Regions from separate parts of the Streptomyces griseiscabiei genome, predicted to be linked through region 3. Evidence: riboswitches for the same ligand, from Rfam matches in the RefSeq annotation. Region 3 holds a riboswitch; each other region holds the start of a gene.
The links. Region 3 has a riboswitch for cobalamin ahead of J8M51_RS17375 (prenyltransferase/squalene oxidase repeat-containing protein). Riboswitches for the same ligand answer to the same signal wherever they lie in the genome.
Positions count from the first base shown of each region.

Region 1: another riboswitch for cobalamin. It lies ahead of J8M51_RS31900 (hypothetical protein); the one in region 3 lies ahead of J8M51_RS17375 (prenyltransferase/squalene oxidase repeat-containing protein).
Region 2: another riboswitch for cobalamin. It lies ahead of J8M51_RS27220 (hypothetical protein); the one in region 3 lies ahead of J8M51_RS17375 (prenyltransferase/squalene oxidase repeat-containing protein).

Region 1 is NZ_JAGJBZ010000002.1:3,407,438-3,412,975, reverse strand. It holds gene J8M51_RS31915 (ABC transporter permease) at 244-1,347, opposite strand; gene J8M51_RS31910 (ABC transporter ATP-binding protein) at 1,344-2,276, opposite strand; gene J8M51_RS31905 (GntR family transcriptional regulator) at 2,281-2,727, opposite strand; gene J8M51_RS31900 (hypothetical protein) at 2,983-3,399, opposite strand; cobalamin riboswitch at 3,605-3,781, opposite strand; cobalamin riboswitch at 3,914-4,113, shown strand; gene metE (5-methyltetrahydropteroyltriglutamate--homocysteine S-methyltransferase) at 4,295-5,538, shown strand, end outside.
Region 2 is NZ_JAGJBZ010000002.1:2,272,709-2,278,246, forward strand. It holds gene fxsT (FxSxx-COOH system tetratricopeptide repeat protein) at 1-592, shown strand, start outside; gene J8M51_RS27205 (hypothetical protein) at 765-986, shown strand; gene J8M51_RS27210 (FxsB family cyclophane-forming radical SAM/SPASM peptide maturase) at 1,013-2,248, shown strand; tRNA gene J8M51_RS27215 (tRNA-Pro) at 2,296-2,369, shown strand; cobalamin riboswitch at 2,668-2,798, shown strand; gene J8M51_RS27220 (hypothetical protein) at 3,095-3,751, shown strand; gene J8M51_RS27225 (helix-turn-helix domain-containing protein) at 3,780-4,847, opposite strand; gene J8M51_RS27230 (peptidoglycan-binding domain-containing protein) at 5,117-5,538, shown strand, end outside.
Region 3 is NZ_JAGJBZ010000001.1:3,977,769-3,983,306, forward strand. It holds gene J8M51_RS17360 (aldehyde dehydrogenase) at 1-180, opposite strand, end outside; gene J8M51_RS17365 (MBL fold metallo-hydrolase) at 345-1,376, shown strand; gene J8M51_RS17370 (phosphotransferase) at 1,381-2,193, opposite strand; cobalamin riboswitch at 2,241-2,373, shown strand; gene J8M51_RS17375 (prenyltransferase/squalene oxidase repeat-containing protein) at 2,491-3,774, shown strand; gene J8M51_RS17380 (SCO2322 family protein) at 3,822-4,514, shown strand; gene J8M51_RS17385 (energy-coupling factor transporter transmembrane component T) at 4,593-5,538, shown strand, end outside.

The DNA of each region.
Region 1 (5,538 bases), on a different contig from region 3:
GACGCGCAGTGGATATACGGAAGGTGGTGCCTTCCCGTCCCTCGGCGGCCCGCACTCCGGTGACCTTCCCGGAGGCGTCCAGGGTGACCCTGTCGCCGGTGACGAGGGTGACGGTCCGGCCGGCGCCGACGGTACCCGCCGTATCCTGCGCCCCCGTCGTCCGCTGCGTTCCCGCCGTACCGCTGCCCGGTGCGGCCTGGGTGCCGGGGGCGCCCAGCAGGGTCGTGGTGAGGGCGGCGGGCCTCAGACGAGCCGCTTACGGCCCCAGGTGAAGAGGAACACCGTCACGGCGGCCGTGAGAACGAACAGCACCGACGCGCCGAACCACTGCATCCCGTTCATCTGCGACATGGGCAGGTACTCCACGTGCCAGCCCACGACCTGCGCCTTGTCCAGGCAGGCCTGCTGTGCCTGCTGTCCCTGCTCCGACGCGCCCGAGCACGTGCTCCAGCCGAGGAGGTCACCGCTGTTGGTGAGGTAGGACTGGTCGAGCTCGTACGCCCCCTTGGGCACCGTCGGAAACGAGTTCTCGGCCAGCACGCCCTTGTCCGTGGTGGCGGTGACGGGGTTGCCGAGCGAGAGCAGGAAGTGGGACCAGACGAGCTGGACGGCGACGGTGAAACCGAAGGTGACGACCATGGCCATCAGCGTGCGGCGCAGCACCGCACCGATCGCCACCCCGCCGAAGACGGAGAGGAGGGTGAGGGCGACGGGCACCGGACCCGTGGTGTTGAACGCGGAGCCGGCCGTCCAGTCCATGACCGTGACCTCGGACTTGACGGGGTTCCACCACCAGCCGAACGCGGCCGACAGCGCGACCGTGGTCACCAGGACCACCAGCCCGGTCATCCCCAGTTTCGTGGCCAGCCAGCGGGTGCGGCTCGCGGACTGGGCGGCGACCAGCTTGGCCGTGCCGTTCTCCAGGTCGCCCGCGAGAAGCGGGGCGCCGAGGAAGACACCGAGCAGCATCGGTATCACCTGGAGGCCCATCGAGACGGACGTGAAGGCGTTGGCGTACTCCGTGAACTCGTTGCTCAGCTCGTCGAGGCTGGTGGCGGGGTAGCCGTAGCCGTCGAGGAAGTCGACCATCCGACCGCGCTGGTAGACGATCCAGGCCACGGAGAGCACCGCGGCGGCCAGGACGGTCCAGAAGGCGGCGCGGTGCTGGCGCCAGACCAGCCAGGTCATTCCGCTGAGGCGGGGCCGCGGGCCGGCCTTCACGGTCGTGGCGTCAAGGGTCGCGTTCATGGTCCCGTTCTCGCCGTCGCCGGTGCTGCCGTTCCTGGGGCCTTCGGTACCGCCGCCGGTGCTGCCGTTCGTGGCCGAGGCGCTGGTGAAGGTGCTCATGCCGCCACCGTCCCGATGCCGTGCGCCTGACCCTGGACCTGGGCGGTGGGGGTGATCAGGGGCACCGCCCCGGGTGAGCGGAGATAGGCGAGCAGCAGTTCCTCCATGCTCGGGGTGTCCGTGTCCCAGGGGCCGGCGACCGGGCCCTCGGGGCGGATCAGCGCGGTGAACTGGCGTCCGCTGGTCCGCGACTCGACGAGGGTGTGGTGGTCGAGGGCGGCGGGCATGCCGTCGCCCTCCTTCACCCCCGTGACCAGGGTGTGCACGGCCAGCAGCTCGTCCACGTCACCGGCGAGGCGCACTCCGCCGCCGGAGACCACGACGAGGTAGTCGCACACGTTCTCCAGTTCGGCGAGGACGTGGGTGGACATCAGGACGGTGGTGCCGCGCCCGGCTGCCTCGGCGAGGAGGGTGCCCATGAGTTCATGGCGCACGACCGGGTCGAGGTCCGACATCGGCTCGTCGAGGAGCAGCAGGTCGGGCCGCTTGCCGAAGGCGAGGGCGATGGCGACGCGGGTGCGCTGGCCGCCGGAGAGGGTGTGGATCTTCGCGTCGAAGGGCACATCGCCCGCGCGGACGATGTCCTCGGCGGCGCGCTGGTCCCAGCCCGGGTTCAGCTCCCGCCCGATCCGCAGGGTCTCCGCCACGGTGAACCGGCGGAACAGCGGCTTCTCCTGGGCGAGGAACGCCGTACGCCGGCCGGACTCCGCGGAGCCGGGCGCCTCCCCGAACAGGCTGATCGAACCGTGCGTGGGCTGCAGGACATGGGCCGCGATGCTCAACAGGGTGGTCTTGCCCGCCCCGTTGGGTCCGATCAGCCCGCAGATCCGGCCGGCCGGAAGCCGGAAGGAACAGTCCCGCAGCGCCCAGCCCCGCCGGTAGCGCATCCCCAGGCCGTACGCCTCAAGCGCCGGCTCCCCCGCGTACATACCGTCACTCACCTGTGCTCCTCGTTGTCTTGGTCCCCGTGGTCGGCGCGTTCGCGGCGCCGTACTGCTTCTCCATCGCCGACGCGACCAGCGCGGCCACGTCCTCCTGCTCCAGCCCCGCCTCGGCCGCCTTCGACATCCACGTCAGCAGGTCCCCGTAGAGCGGCGAGTCGGTGCCGGTCTGCGGGCGGGCCAGCGTGCGGCGTACGAACGTGCCCAGCCCCGGCCGGGGTTCGACCAGGTCCTCACGCTCCAGCTCGCGGTACGCCTTGAGGACGGTGTTCGGGTTGACCGCGCTGGTCTCGGCGACGTCCTTGGCGGTCGGCAGCCGGTCGCCCGGCACCAACACGCCCAGCCGCAGCGCCTGTTTGGTCTGCTGCACGATCTGCTGGAAGGCGGGGACGCCGCTCCGCCTGTCGATGCGGTACTCCACGACCACCCCCTTCATCATTCCACTACTTGATTAGTGGAATGATGATGGAGGGATGCGCGGACGGTTGTCAACGAGATCCGGGAAGCGGGCGTGGCGGAGTCGGAGTTGCCCACAGGGACCGGAGGTGGCGCCGGGGTCGGCGCGGAGGGCGCGGTTCAGCGAACCGGCGTCGGGAGGGCGTCGACCCGCCCCGTCATGGACGCGAGTCGCTCATGGCTCCGGCACGAACTCACCCCGATGGGCCGCACCCGAGGTCGGGTGCGGCCACCGGGCCTACGACTCCCGCGAAGGCCGACCGCCTGCCGCTCTGGGCGGGGTGAACACATAGAGGTCGAGGATGTCGGGGCAGGGGGCGACACCGGGGCCGCCGGCCCGTACCCAGGCGACGATGTCCTCGGTGGCGTCGGTGTCGTTGACGAGGCCCAGCCAGACCGGGCGGGCACCGGCCGCCCGTGCGGTGGCGGAGGGCTGGACGACGACCACGTTGGCGTGTTCGCAGACGTCGAGGCAGTCCGAGACGCGCACGGGGATGTTCTCGGTCAGGTGCGCGACCTGCTGGTCGTGATCGACTCCGGGCACCTTCGGGGTTCCGCAGCAGCAGTCCCGGCAGACGACGACGCGGCTGGGCGCCGGTGCGGCGGGGGCGTGCTCGGTACGTCGTTCCTCAGGTCGAGGTGGGCGTGGCGGCATCGCTCGTCAGGCTCCTCTCGCGGGAATTCCCTCGCGGACCGGGTGAGGCAGGATCAGGACCGGACCTGATCGTGGTCTTGTCACCGGGGTGGCCGAGGGTGGCCGGGTGACCGGCGGCGGAGAGGGGGCGAAGGTACGGAACACGGGCGTGCCTCGGGGGTCGGGGCTCGTTCGCGGAGCCTGGCCTGCGGACGTCCCTCCGCGCGGGGGCACGGAGGTGCCAGCAGGTCTTCGGACTCGGGTTCGTCCGGTCGGGGCGCCTTCCCGGTCTCCCAGTGGCGTGCGTGCCCCGCCCGTCCCCCTCACCGCTGCGCGTCAGTTCCGGATTCGCACCGGATTCCCTGGCCTCGGATGTGGCTCGGCTGGCCCGATGAGGCTATCAATATCGCCGTACGCACCGGGGCCCTGCCCGGCTCGCCCCGGCCGTCCCGGTGCCGGCGGACCGCGCGGAGGGTCCGCAAATGGAGCTGACCGTCGGGCATTTCGGTGCCGACACCCCGTATGGTGGCCGCAGCAGCTGGTTCGCCCCGTCCGCCAGGCGGGGTGTCGCAAGAGGGAACCCGGTGGGAATCCGGGACTGCCCCGCAGCGGTGAGTGGGAGCGACCGCCGTCATACGCACTGGGTCCGACGTACCGGACCTGGGAAGCGACGGCCAGTAGGTGTCCACCGGGAGACCGGAGGGCGTGCCCGCGAGTCCGAAGACCTGCCAACTGCCCGTGCGCGGACCACTCCGTGCGCGGATACCCCGGTGACCTCGTGGGCGGGTCGGCGTACATACCAGACGGAACGACCGTGCCGTTGTCGCGCGGGGGCGTCGCCGTCCGGTTCGTCATCCCTTCGCGCTCTCGTCCCGTCTCCGGGATCTCAGGGAATCGTCTCGCGAAGGAGATCTCCGTGACCAGCAGGACCGCAGCCGCGGCAGCACGGGCCACCGTGTACGGCTACCCCCGCCAGGGCCCGGACCGGGAACTGAAGAAGGCGATCGAGGGCTACTGGAAGGGCCGCGTCACCGCCGACGCCCTCCGCTCCACCGCCACCGGTCTCCGTGCCGCCGCCTGGCGGCAGCTCGCCGACGCCGGCATCCACGAGGTGCCCACCGGCGACTTCTCGTACTACGACCATGTGCTCGACACCACCGTCATGGTGGGCGCGATCCCCGAGCGGCACCGCTCCGCCGTCGAGGCGGACGCACTGGCCGGCTACTTCGCGATGGCCCGCGGCACCCGGGACGTGGCGCCGCTGGAGATGACGAAGTGGTTCGACACCAACTACCACTATCTGGTGCCCGAGCTGGGTCCCGGCACCGTCTTCACCGCGAACTCCGGCAAGCCGGTCGCGGAACTGAAGGAGGCCCTCGCTCTCGGCCTGACCGCGCGGCCGGTCCTGGTCGGCCCCGTCACCTATCTGCTCCTCGCCAAGCCCGCGCCCGGGGTGGCCGCCGACTTCGAGCCGCTCACCCTTCTGGACCGGCTGCTGCCGGTGTACGCCGAGATCCTCTCCGATCTGCGCGCGGCCGGCGCCGAGTGGGTACAGCTGGACGAGCCCGCCCTCGTGCAGGACCGCACCCCGGCCGAACTGAACGCCGCCGCCCGCGCCTACCGCGAGCTCGGCGCGCTCACCGACCGGCCGAAGCTGCTGATCGCCTCCTACTTCGACCGGCTCGGCGACGCCCTTCCGGTCCTGGCCAAGGCTCCTGTCGAGGGGCTCGCCCTGGACTTCACCGACGGTGCCGCCGCCCACCTCGACGCCCTGGCCGCCGTCGGCGGACTGCCGGGCAAGCGGCTGGTGGCCGGTGTCGTCGACGGCCGCAACATCTGGATCAACGACCTGTCGAAGTCGCTGTCCACCCTCGGCACCCTGCTGGGCCTGGCCGACCGGGTCGATGTCTCCGCCTCCTGCTCCCTGCTCCATGTGCCGCTCGACGCGGCGGTGGAGCGGGACATCGAGCCGCAGGTGCTGCGCTGGCTGGCCTTCGCCCGGCAGAAGACAGCGGAGATCGTCACCCTCGCCCAGGGCCTCGGCCGGGGCACCGACTCCATCGCCGCCGAACTCGCCGCCAACCGCGCCGACCTGGCCTCCCGCGCGAGGTCACCGATCACCCGCGACCCGGCCGTACGCGACCGTGCCCGGGCGGTCAC
Region 2 (5,538 bases), on a different contig from region 3:
GGACCGGGGCCGTGACCACCCGGACACTCTGGCCGCCCGCGCCGATCTGGCCAATGTGCTCGCGGCCCTGGGCGACGTCGACAGCGCCCGCGACCACGCCGATCACATCCTGACCCGCCAGCGGCAGACCCTGGGGGAGTCGCACCCCTACACCCTCGGCTGCCAGAACAACCTGGCGATCTATCTGCGGCTCGGCGGCCACGCGGCAGCCGCCCGCGCCACCTCCGAACGCGCCCTGCGGGCCCTGACCGACACCCTCGGGGAACGTCATCCCTACACCCTGGACGCGATGATCAACTACGCCAACTGCCTGGTCGACACCGGTGAGACGGAGGCCGCGATCGCCCTCGAACGCGAGGCGCTCGCAGGGGTGTTGGAGACCCTGGGCGCAGACCACTACGACGTCGTCACCCTGCGCTCCAACCTCGCGGTCGACCTCGCGGGGGCTGGTGTGACTCAGGAGTCCGAGGAGCACTACAGTGAGGCCCTGCAACTCGCCGCCCAGACCTTGGGAGTGGACCACCCGACCTACGAGGCGGTGGACAGCGGGGTGCGACTGGACGCGGACATCGAGCCACCCTTCACCTTCTGATTCCGTGTCCCGGAGAGCGGTGTGAGTCCCATCCGGAAGGGTGAGGTCTTCTTTACGGCGCTTTGTGTTGATTCCTGCCGTTTTCCTTTGCTTCGCTGCTATTCTCCGCTCACCGCCATGGGCGCCGTCCGCCCGGCGGACGCCCCGTGTCAGCATGGCCCCTAGGAGTGCGGTGTCACCCTTCTTGTCCTCGCCGAACGGGTCTGCGGGACGCGCCCCTGCCGGCGCGGGTCCGGTCAGGCCTGCCGAGGACCGCCCCGCCACCGTCGCCGAGAACAGCGCCCTCGGTCACGTACTGCGTCGTCTCGCCCGGGAGGCCGTGCATCCGGAGGTCTCGTACCTCGCCGAGTTCGAGTCCTCGCTCCCCTGCGAAGCGGAAGCGTCGATGGGGTGACGTCCCCGTCGGTCCCGTCGGCTCCCGTGTCCCCGCGTCCCGTGTCCTTACGGCAGTTCGTGCTCAAGGTGCACAGCCGCTGCAACCTGGACTGCGACTACTGCTACGTCTACCACTCCGCCGACACCAGCTGGCGTGCCAAGCCCCGGGTCATGGAACCGGCGGTCGCGGAACAGGTGTCCCGGCGGATCGCCGAGCACGCCATGACGCATCGGCTGCCCGACGTCCGGATCGTGCTGCACGGCGGGGAGCCGCTGCTGCTCGGGGCGGACCGGCTGGGGGAGTTGCTGGGGATTCTCGGGACCGGGCCGACGCGGGCGGGAGTTCCCGTCCGGTTCTCGATGCAGACCAACGGGGTGCTGCTCACCCCCGACATCCTGGACGTGCTGCACCGCTACCGGGTGGGCGTCAGCGTCAGCCTCGACGGCACCCGGGCCGGCCACGACCGGCACCGGCGCTTCCCGAAGGGCGAGGGGAGCCACCGGCTGGTGACGGCGGGGCTGGAGCGGCTGAGGTCCGCCGAGCACCGCTTCCTGTACGCGGGCCTCCTCTGCACGGTCGACCTGGCCAACGACCCTGTCGACACCTATGAGGCCCTGCTCGCCGCTCACCCTCCTCGCATCGATCTCCTGCTGCCGCACGGCACTTGGGACACACCGCCCCCCGGCCTCACGGACCGCCGCGACCGGACACCCGCCGCGCCGCCCTTGGCCGCCCGGGGCGCGACGGCCCACCCAGGGGAGACACCGTACGCCGACTGGCTGCGGCTGGTGTTCGACCGCTGGTACGACGCCCCCGTACGGGAGACCGGTGTCCGGCTCTTCGAGGAACTGATGGCGGGCGTGCTCGGCGGCTCGATCCGCACCGAGTCCGTCGGGCTGGCCCCGGCGACGCTCGTCGTCATCGAGACCGACGGCTCCATCGAGCAGTCCGACTCCCTCAAAGTCGCCTACGAAGGAGCGCCGGAGACCGGGCTCGACGTCTTCCGCCACACCCTCGACGACGTCCTCGACCAGCCGCTCATCCGCCAACGACAGTCCGGAGCAGCCGAGTTGGGGCCGACCTGCGCGCGCTGCCCCCTGCTCGCCGTCTGCGGAGGCGGCCTCTTCGCCCACCGGTACGCCTCCACGAGCGGCTTCCGCAACCCGTCCGTCTACTGCGCCGACCTCGCCGCGCTGATCCTGCACATCCGCGACCGGCTGCGAGCCGATCTCAGCGGGGCGTGGCGGGGCCTTCCCGAACTCGACCCCAGGGGTACGTAGGGTAGGGTTTACCTGCGCGTTCACACGAGACATCGTGCACAACGCGACGGGACGTGGCGCAGCTTGGTAGCGCACTTGACTGGGGGTCAAGGGGTCGCAGGTTCAAATCCTGTCGTCCCGACTGGAGACAGTCGCAGTTCAGGGCCGGTTTCGGAGGCATCCGAGACCGGCCCTTGATCGTTCTTGGGGACCAGGCGGGGCCTGGCGGGGAACAGGGAGGTTGTCGATCCCAGGGCTCTGTTCTTGTGGTGGCGCCATGGCACTCGATGTCCCCGATCGTGCCGGCAGTGGTCCGGGCCCGTGTCCGCAGTGCTCTGAGCCAGGGATGGATGCCCGCGCGCCCCCGTACCCCATTCCCTCTGACGAGACGGCGATCCGGACGGCCTGATCGGGTCGGCCGAGCCACATCCGAGGCCAGAGAATCCGGTGCGAATCCGGAACTGACGCGCAGTGGTGAGGGGACGGACGGGGCGCGCACGCCCCTGGGAGACCGGGAAGGCGCCCCGACCGAACGAGCCCCGACCCTCGAGGCATGCCGCGTGCCCGAATTCATCAGAAGCCGGCATCCCGGGCTTCCTCGACAGCTCTCAGCAGAGGGGTGACGATGTTCCGGAGGACTCCGGGCTCCCTGTCCCGGGCCGGCAACCGAAGTCTGAATTCCGGTGCCGAGGCCCTCATGAAGTCGGGTGGGGGAGTGTTGGAGCGCAGGACCGGGTTAGTCCCCCGGCCCCGGCCCGAAGATTGGCGTGTTCATGGCGATACGGACGGGGTGCCGACGCCCAATACTGCGGTCTGGACCAGTCGGACCTTCCGGCCGGTCGGCACACGACCCCAGGAGACCGTCGTATGAGTGGATTACGGGTGACCGGACGTCTGAGATCGCTGGTCGGCATCGTGGCGGCGGGCGCGTTCATGGCCGCCGGTCTGTCCGGTACTGCGGCGTACGCGACGGAAGCGGCCCCGCTCGGCGCCGCTCCGCAGCTCGGCATCCAGTTCAACGCCGACGGCGACGCCGGTCAGTGCGGCGGGAGGACGGGGGAGCAGTGGACCGCCTCGCCGGACTGGACGCAGGCCATCCGCTTCGACACCGACAACCGCGGCGGCGGCTGCCAGTTGGCGTTCGGCGTCCACGACCCCGACGGCGCCCTGGCGGGCTCCTCGATCAGCTACTCCCTGCGGCCCAGCGCCGGCGGTGACGCCGGTCAGTGCGGGAGCAACCAGGGCACGTACGCGGTGCCGATCCTGCCCATCCCGGTGTTCGGACAGGCCGTCAGGGTCGACACCGACAGCCGGCCCGGCTGGTGCAACCTCACCCTCACCGTGACGGGCAACATCGTCCTCGACGTCCAGTTCTACCCCGACGGCGACGCGGGCCAGTGCCCGGACGCCTCGCCCGCGGGCCAGTACCGCTCGGCCTTCGTCGGCACCCCGGTCACGGTGAAGATCGACGCCGACGGACGCTCCGGCGGCTGCCAGTTCCTGCTGCGTCTGCGGCACTTCTAGGCCGACGGGGCCTGGCACGTCGGCGGGATCAACGGGAGTCGTCGTACGCCCGCTCGCAGTACGGCCAGTCGTCGAAGTTCCCCGCGCGCTGCCACAGGCGGTGGGCCGCCTCGATGTTCCACTCGGGGTCCAGGGCCTTGCGCGGGGTCCCGCCGAGCTTGGGCAGGCGGGCGTCGGAGATCTGGAAGACGCCCCAGTTCCGGGTGCCGTTGGTGTTCGGAAGGATGTGGAGGGGGTCGAGGAAGGACTGGCAGTCGGCGATGGCGACCGCGTGGTCGGGTTCCTCGGCGAAGACCTGGCGGATGCGTTTGCGCACCTTCTCCGGTGACCAGCTCCGTATCCGTGTCCTCGGGGCGTAGAGCGCCTCCTTGGTCTCGGCGCCGACCACACCGTCCGCGTCGAGGCCGTGCAGCACCTGGAACGCGGTGACGCGGCGCAGCGTCTGCGGACCGAAGGAACTGTCCACGTCGATGTCGGCGCCTGCCGCGGCGAGCAGGCGCTGCACCTCCTCGACACAGGAGTCGTGCTGCCCCATACCGACCGGTTCCGCGCACGCGGCGGAGAAGAGCAGCCGCCCGTCGTCCTTGCCCTCGGCCGCCGCCCGCTGACGTGTCGCCAGCGTCATCCAGGTACCGCCGGCCACCAACAGCAGGAAGCACACGCCGAGGACGGGCAGGGCGCGGCGGCGCCAGCGGGTACCCGTCGGCGCGTTCACCGGTGGGAGGCCGTCGGCGACCGTCTCCGGTGCCTCCTCCTCGTCCCCGATGTCCCCGATGTCCCCACCATCCCGGGTGTCCCTTGTGTCCCCGGCATTCCCGCTGTCCCCGATCCGGCTCATGTCGGCCACCGCCCAGAGCCGGTGCAGTTCCCGTAACTCGTTGGGGGAGGCTCCGCAGATCAGGGCGAAGCGGTGCACGGGGCCGTAGTCCGGCGGGACGTAGGAACCGGAGCAGTAGCGGTGGAGGGTGGACCTGCTGCTGCCCGTGCGCTGGGCGAGCGCCTCGTAACTGAGGCCCGACCGCTCCTTCAGCGACCGCAGGAGCGCAGCGAATCTCTCCGGTCCCTCCGATCTCTCAGGATCGGCGGTGGCTGTCACAGGTTACCCCTAGTAATCGGTCGGTCGGAGACCGGGACCCTAGACCATTTCCATCCCGTGCGCATCCCGTGTTCACGGAGTGCGTGTTCCGTGTACACCACCCCGATGTCTCATCGGCGTCCCACAACTCCCGCAAACCCGCAGGCAGTTGACGGGACGGCGTCTCACTCTCCCGTGACCTGCGGTTTTCCTTGCCGGGCCGGATCTTCGTCGTCAGTGTCTGCGGTGCTCACCGGGCACCGGCCCGGTGGCTCGAAGAGAGGACTCCCATGAGCTTGCGCACGCGATTCAAGCCGGCCGTCTGCGTCGTCGGCGCCGTGGCCGCGGCCACCCTCGCGCTCGGGACCACGCCGGCCGCCGCGAGCGGGACGTACAGCGGGCTCGCGTACGTCTACGGTGCCGACACCTACATCGACGACTGGGGCAACGAGGGCATCCTGTCGACCGGCACCAACACCAACTCCAACGCCACCTGCCTCTGGCAGAAGATCCTCTGGGCGGACGGCTTCCTCGACTCCGCCTCGGACATCGACGGGAAGTTCGGCTCGCAGACCAAGGCCGCGACCGAGGACCTCCAGGACTACTTCAACCTGGGTGTCGACGGCTCGGTCGGTCAGGAGACCTTCGGACACATGGACCAGTGGCTGTACTTCGTCTCCGGCAGCACCGCCGACGGCTACACCGCGAACCT
Region 3 (5,538 bases):
GTGGTCGAAGGCGCGCCGGGCGGCGGCCACGGCCCGGTCGACGTCCTCGCGCGAGGCGTGCGGGACGCGGCCGATGACCTCCTCCGAGTGCGGCGAGACCACCTCGATGACGTCCGTGCCCAGGGGGTCGGTCAACTCCCCGCCGATGAACAGCTGTCCGTGTTCCACGAGTTCGGTCATGGCCGCTGCCTCCCGGAGCCACTTCTCTGACATACCGTCAGTTCTGAATAGGGAACTGATACCAGTTCCAGAGAAAGGAGTCCATGTCGTCGGCCGGTTCACGGGCGCGCCTCGCCCTCCCGTACGCCATCCCCGGTGGAACTCGTTCTAGTTATAGTGACTTCATGACACAGGTGACCGATCACGGCGGCGGCGTACGGTCCATCGAGGTCCCCATCCCGGACAACCCCCTCGGCCACACCCTCGTGTACGTCGTCGACACCGACCGCGGTCCGGTCCTCGTCGACACCGGCTGGGACGACCCGGCGTCCTGGGACAGGCTCGCGGCGGGTCTGACGGCGTGCGGTACGTCGGTCGCGGAGGTCCACGGGGTCGTGATCACCCACCACCACCCCGACCACCACGGTCTGTCGGGGGCGGTGCGGGAGGCGTCCGGGGCGTGGATCGCGATGCACGCGGCGGACACGGCGATCGTCCGGCGCACGCGGGGGACGGGACCCGACCGCTGGTACTCCTACATGACGGACAAGCTCACGGCGGCGGGCGCGCCCGAGGAACACCTCGCGCCGCTGCGGGCCCCGCGCCGTCCCCGCGCCACCCTGCCCGGGTTCTCCCCCGCGCTCCCCGACCGCGAGATCGTCCCCGGCGAACTCCTCGACCTCCCCGGCCGCCGCGTCCGCGCGATCTGGACGCCGGGGCACACACCTGGGCACGTCTGCCTCCACCTGGAGGAGGCGCACCCGGCCCGACTCGCGGGCCGTGGGCGGCTGTTCTCCGGTGACCATCTCCTCCCCGAGATCAGCCCGCACATCGGCCTCTACGAGGACCCGGACGACGACACGGTCACCGATCCCCTCGGCGACTATCTCGACTCCCTGGAACGCGTCGGGCGTCTCGGCGCGGCGGAGATCCTCCCCGCCCACCAGTACGCGTTCACCGCATCGGCCGCGCGCGTACGGGAGTTGCTGGCGCATCACGAGGCCCGCCTCACCGGTCTGCTCGCCCTCCTCGCCGCTCCCCTCACTCCCTGGCAGCTGGCCGAGCGCATGGAGTGGAACCGGCCCTGGTCCGACATCCCCTTCTCCTCCCGCAACATCGCCGTCTCCGAGGCGGAGGCGCATCTGCGGCGCCTGGTGAAGCTGGGGCGGGCGGAGGCGGTGGCGGGGAGTGATCCGGTGGTGTATGTGGCGGTGTGAGGGGTCAGTTGCGGCGGTGGAGTGCGCGGATCAACTCCTCTGCGGCCCCGATCAGTTCGACCTCGCGCGCGCTCATCGTCGGCATGGCCGCCCGGCGCCGCCCCGCCTCGGCGAGACCGGAGTCCGTCAGGGCGGACAGGCCGTCGGACTGGTGGGCGAGGAGGGAGGCGAGAGTGGCGTGGGCCAGGGACGCGCGGGAGTCGGCGGCGTCCACGGCCACTTGCGCGAGGATCATCGCGGAGATACCCCAGTCCAGACCGGGCGGCCCCTCCTCGGCGTTGCTCCAGTCGATGACCTGCGGGCCGCGGGGCGTGACGATGACGTTCTCGGGATGCAGGTCGAGGTGGAGCACGCGAGAGGCGGGCGCGTGGCCGCGGGGCGGGAGGGCGTGCAGGGCGTGCAGAAGGTGGGCCAGGACGGCGCCGGCCCGGGCCGGGTCGAGCAGGCCCTCGCCGAAGGCCTCCAGCATGGTCGGGCCCGACAGCCGCTCCAGCACCATCTCCGTGCGCGTCGCGGAGCGGACGCGCGGGACCGGGTACCCGTGCCCCCGTACGTACTCCATGACCTCGGCCTCGGCGACGGCGTCACCCCAGCCGTCCCGGTAGCGCCGCAGCACCCAGGCCCCGGCCGCGTCGAGGGGCGCGGCGGGCGCGGTTCGTCTGTCGGCTGCGTCACTGCGGGCGGGGGCGGCGGGAGCACCGGCTTCGGGGGCCGGGGGGAGGTCGTCACGGCCGTGCGGGACGGACTCCGTTTCCGTGGCGTGGAGTTCGTACACGTCGGCCGTGCGGCCCGAGCCGAGGAGTCTTCCCGTGCGCATGGCCCGAACCTATCCCGGCGCGCGGACGGCCCTCAGCCCTTTGCTACCGACAGGTAGAGTGACCGGGTCGTCATCACACCCGTACAGGGGGAAGCCGGTGCAAATCCGGCGCTGACCCGCAACCGTGAACCGGCCCCGCGAGGGGACGGTGAGCCGGACCGCCCGGTACGGATTCGTGACCGGCTCGCGTACTCCGGCGGCCCGCCGGGGTACGGCACCGTCGAGGAATACGGAGCCGAGCCGCCCGGCGCTCCGCCGTGCGCCCGGCTCCCCGTCAGGGAGAGGCAACCGCCGATCATGAATGTCCGCCGCAGCGCCGCGGTAGTCGCCGTACTCATCGTCGCAGCCGGGCTCGGGACGGGACTCGGGACCGGTTTCGCACCGGCCGCCCTCGCCGACGACGGCTCCCCCGCACCCTCCGCCTCGCCGTCGCAGGCGATACCCACGGGCCTGTACGGCTCCAACGACCCCACGTACGACGGCGTCTGGCGGCAGTCCCTCGCGCTGCTCGCCCTGGACACCGTGGGCGAGAAGCCCGGGGCCGGGGCCGTGGAGTGGCTGGTCGGGCAGCAGTGCGCGAGCGGGGCGTTCGCGGCGTACCGGGCGGACGCCACCGCGAAGTGCGACGCGAAGACGGCCCTCGACACCAACAGCACGGCCGCCGCGGTGCAGGCGCTCGCCGCGGTGGGCGGGCGGGGCGCCGAGGCCGGGCGGGCCGTGCGGTGGCTGAAGGAGAACCAGAACGACGACGGCGGCTGGGGCTACAGCGCCGGAGGCCCCAGCGACGCGAACTCGACGTCCGTCGTGATCGGCGCGCTGACCGCCGTCGGCGACGCACCCGAGAAGCAGGAGAAGTCCGGCGAGTCGCCCTACGACGCTCTCCGCGCCCTCGCCGTCCCCTGCGGCGGCGACAGTGAGAAGAACGGCGGGGGCTTCGCCTATCAGCCCGACAAGAAGGGCGGGCTCGCGGCGAACGCGGACGCCACGGCCGCCGCCGTGCTCGGCGTCCTGGGCGAGGGCTTCGTGGCCGAGGCGGGCGACGGGGAGGGTTCCGCCGGGAAGTGCGCCGCGGGCGACTCCCCGGCGGACCTGGCCCACAACGGTGCCGTCCACCTGGCCGGTGACCTCACCGCCGACGGCTATCTGAAGTCCTCCCTCGCGGGTGCGGAGGACCAGCCCGACCACGGCAACACCGCCGACGCGGTCGTCGCGCTCGCCGCCGCCGGGGACGAGGACGCGACCAGGAAGCCGCTCTCCTGGCTGGAGAAGAACCACGGGGTGTGGGCGGCCAAGGCCGGGCCCGCCGCGTACGCGCAGCTCCTCTTCGCCGTGCACGCCACCGGCGGCGACCCGCGCGACTTCGGCGGCACCGACCTCGTGGCCCAGCTCAAGGACACCGGTCCGGCGCGCGATGTGGACGACTACTCGTCCGTGCCCGTCGACGAGGAGGCGTACTACGACGGTGGGACCGACGACGGCACATGGTGGAAGATCGGGCTCGCGGGCGTCCTCGCCGCGATCGTCGCGGTCGTCGCCGGGTTCGTGCTGGCGAAGGCCCGCAGGAAGCGGCGGGAAGGGTGACCAGTCGGCAGAGCGGCGCCGTGTCGCGGTCGCGGTCGCGTGGCGTCGTGCTCCTGCTGAGCGGCGTCCTCCTCACGCTGGGGCTGGGCGGCGTGGGGCAGGGGCAGGCCCATGCCGCCGCGTACCGCTACTGGTCGTTCTGGGAGCGGAACGGTTCGGCCTGGGCGTACGCCACGCAGGGGCCGTCGACCGCGCGACCCGTCGACGGGGAGGTGCAGGGGTTCCGGTTCGCGGTCAGCCGGGACTCCGGGGACGCGGTACGGCCGCGCGGGGTCGCCGACTTCGCCGCGATCTGCGGGAACACGGGCGCGCGGGCCGGGCAGAAGCGGGTCGCGCTGGTCGTCGACTTCGGCACGGCGGCGGACGCACCGGCCGGGGAGACTCCTCCGGCGGCGCGTACGGCGTGCGCGCGCGTGCCGGACGACGCGACCTCGGCCGAGGCGCTGGCGGCGGTCGCGAAGCCGCTGCGGTACGACACGAGCGCGATGCTCTGCGCGATCGCCGGATATCCGAGGGCGGGGTGCGGGGAGGCGGTGGGTTCCGACGAACACGCCGACACCGACACCGACGGCACGGACGTCCCCGAAAGCCCTGCCACCTCTGCTGCCTCCGATGCCTCCGGCGCCTCCGGCGCCTCCGGCAAGGGCGACGGACCCGCCGTCGGGCTGTTCGTGGGTGTGGGAGTCGTCGCCGCGCTCGGGGCCGCCGCGGTGTGGCAGGCGCGGCGGCGCCGGGGGTAGGGGCCGATGCGGTGGTTCACAGGGCGCCCGGAGGCGGGGCCGGCCGGGGACGGGGCCCGCGGCCCGGCGGTTCGAGGCGTGCACCCCCTCGCCTGGTGGCTCTGGGCGCTCGGCCTGGGGACCGCCGCGTCGCGTACGACCAACCCCCTGCTCCTCGGTCTGCTCATCGCGGTCGCCGGGTTCGTCGTGGCGACGCACCGGACCGACGCGCCCTGGGCCCGGTCGTACGCCGCGTTCGTGAAACTGGGGCTGGTGGTGCTGGTCGTACGGCTGGGGTTCGCGGTGGTGCTGGGGTCGCCGATCCCGGGGACGCACACCCTGTTCACGCTGCCCGAAGTGCCGCTCCCCGACTGGTCGCAGGGCATCCGGCTCGGCGGCCGGGTCACGGCGGAGGGGTTCCTGTTCGCGCTGTACGACGGGCTGCGGCTGGCCGCCCTGCTGATCTGTGTCGGCGCCGCGAACGCCCTCGCGAACCCGGCGCGGCTGCTCAAGTCGCTCCCCGGCGCCCTGTACGAGGCGGGCGTCGCGGTGGTGGTGGCGATGACGTTCGCACCGCATCTGGTGGCGGACGTCCAGCGGTTGCGGGCGGCCCGGCGGCTGCGCGGGCGGCCGGACCGGGGCGTACGGGGGCTGCTGCAGGTCGGACTGCCCGTGCTGGAGGGCGCGTTGGAGCGTTCGGTCGCGCTCGCCGCCGCGATGGACTCGCGCGGCTACGGCCGTACCGCCGACGTCCCGGCACCCGTCCGCCGTACGACCGCCGCGCTCACCCTCGGCGGGCTGCTCGGCGTCTGCGCGGGCACGTACGGGGTGTTGACGGCCGAGGGCGGCACATACGGTCTGCCCGTGCTGCTCATCGGGCTGGCCGCCGCGCTCGCCGGCCTGCGGCTGGGCGGCCGGCGCTCACCGCGCACCCGGTACCGGCCGGATGTGTGGGGCGTGCGCGGGTGGCTGGTGGCCGGGTCCGGTGTCGCCGTCGCCGCCCTGCTGATCGCCGGCGCCGCGTACGACTCCGCCGCCCTGCACC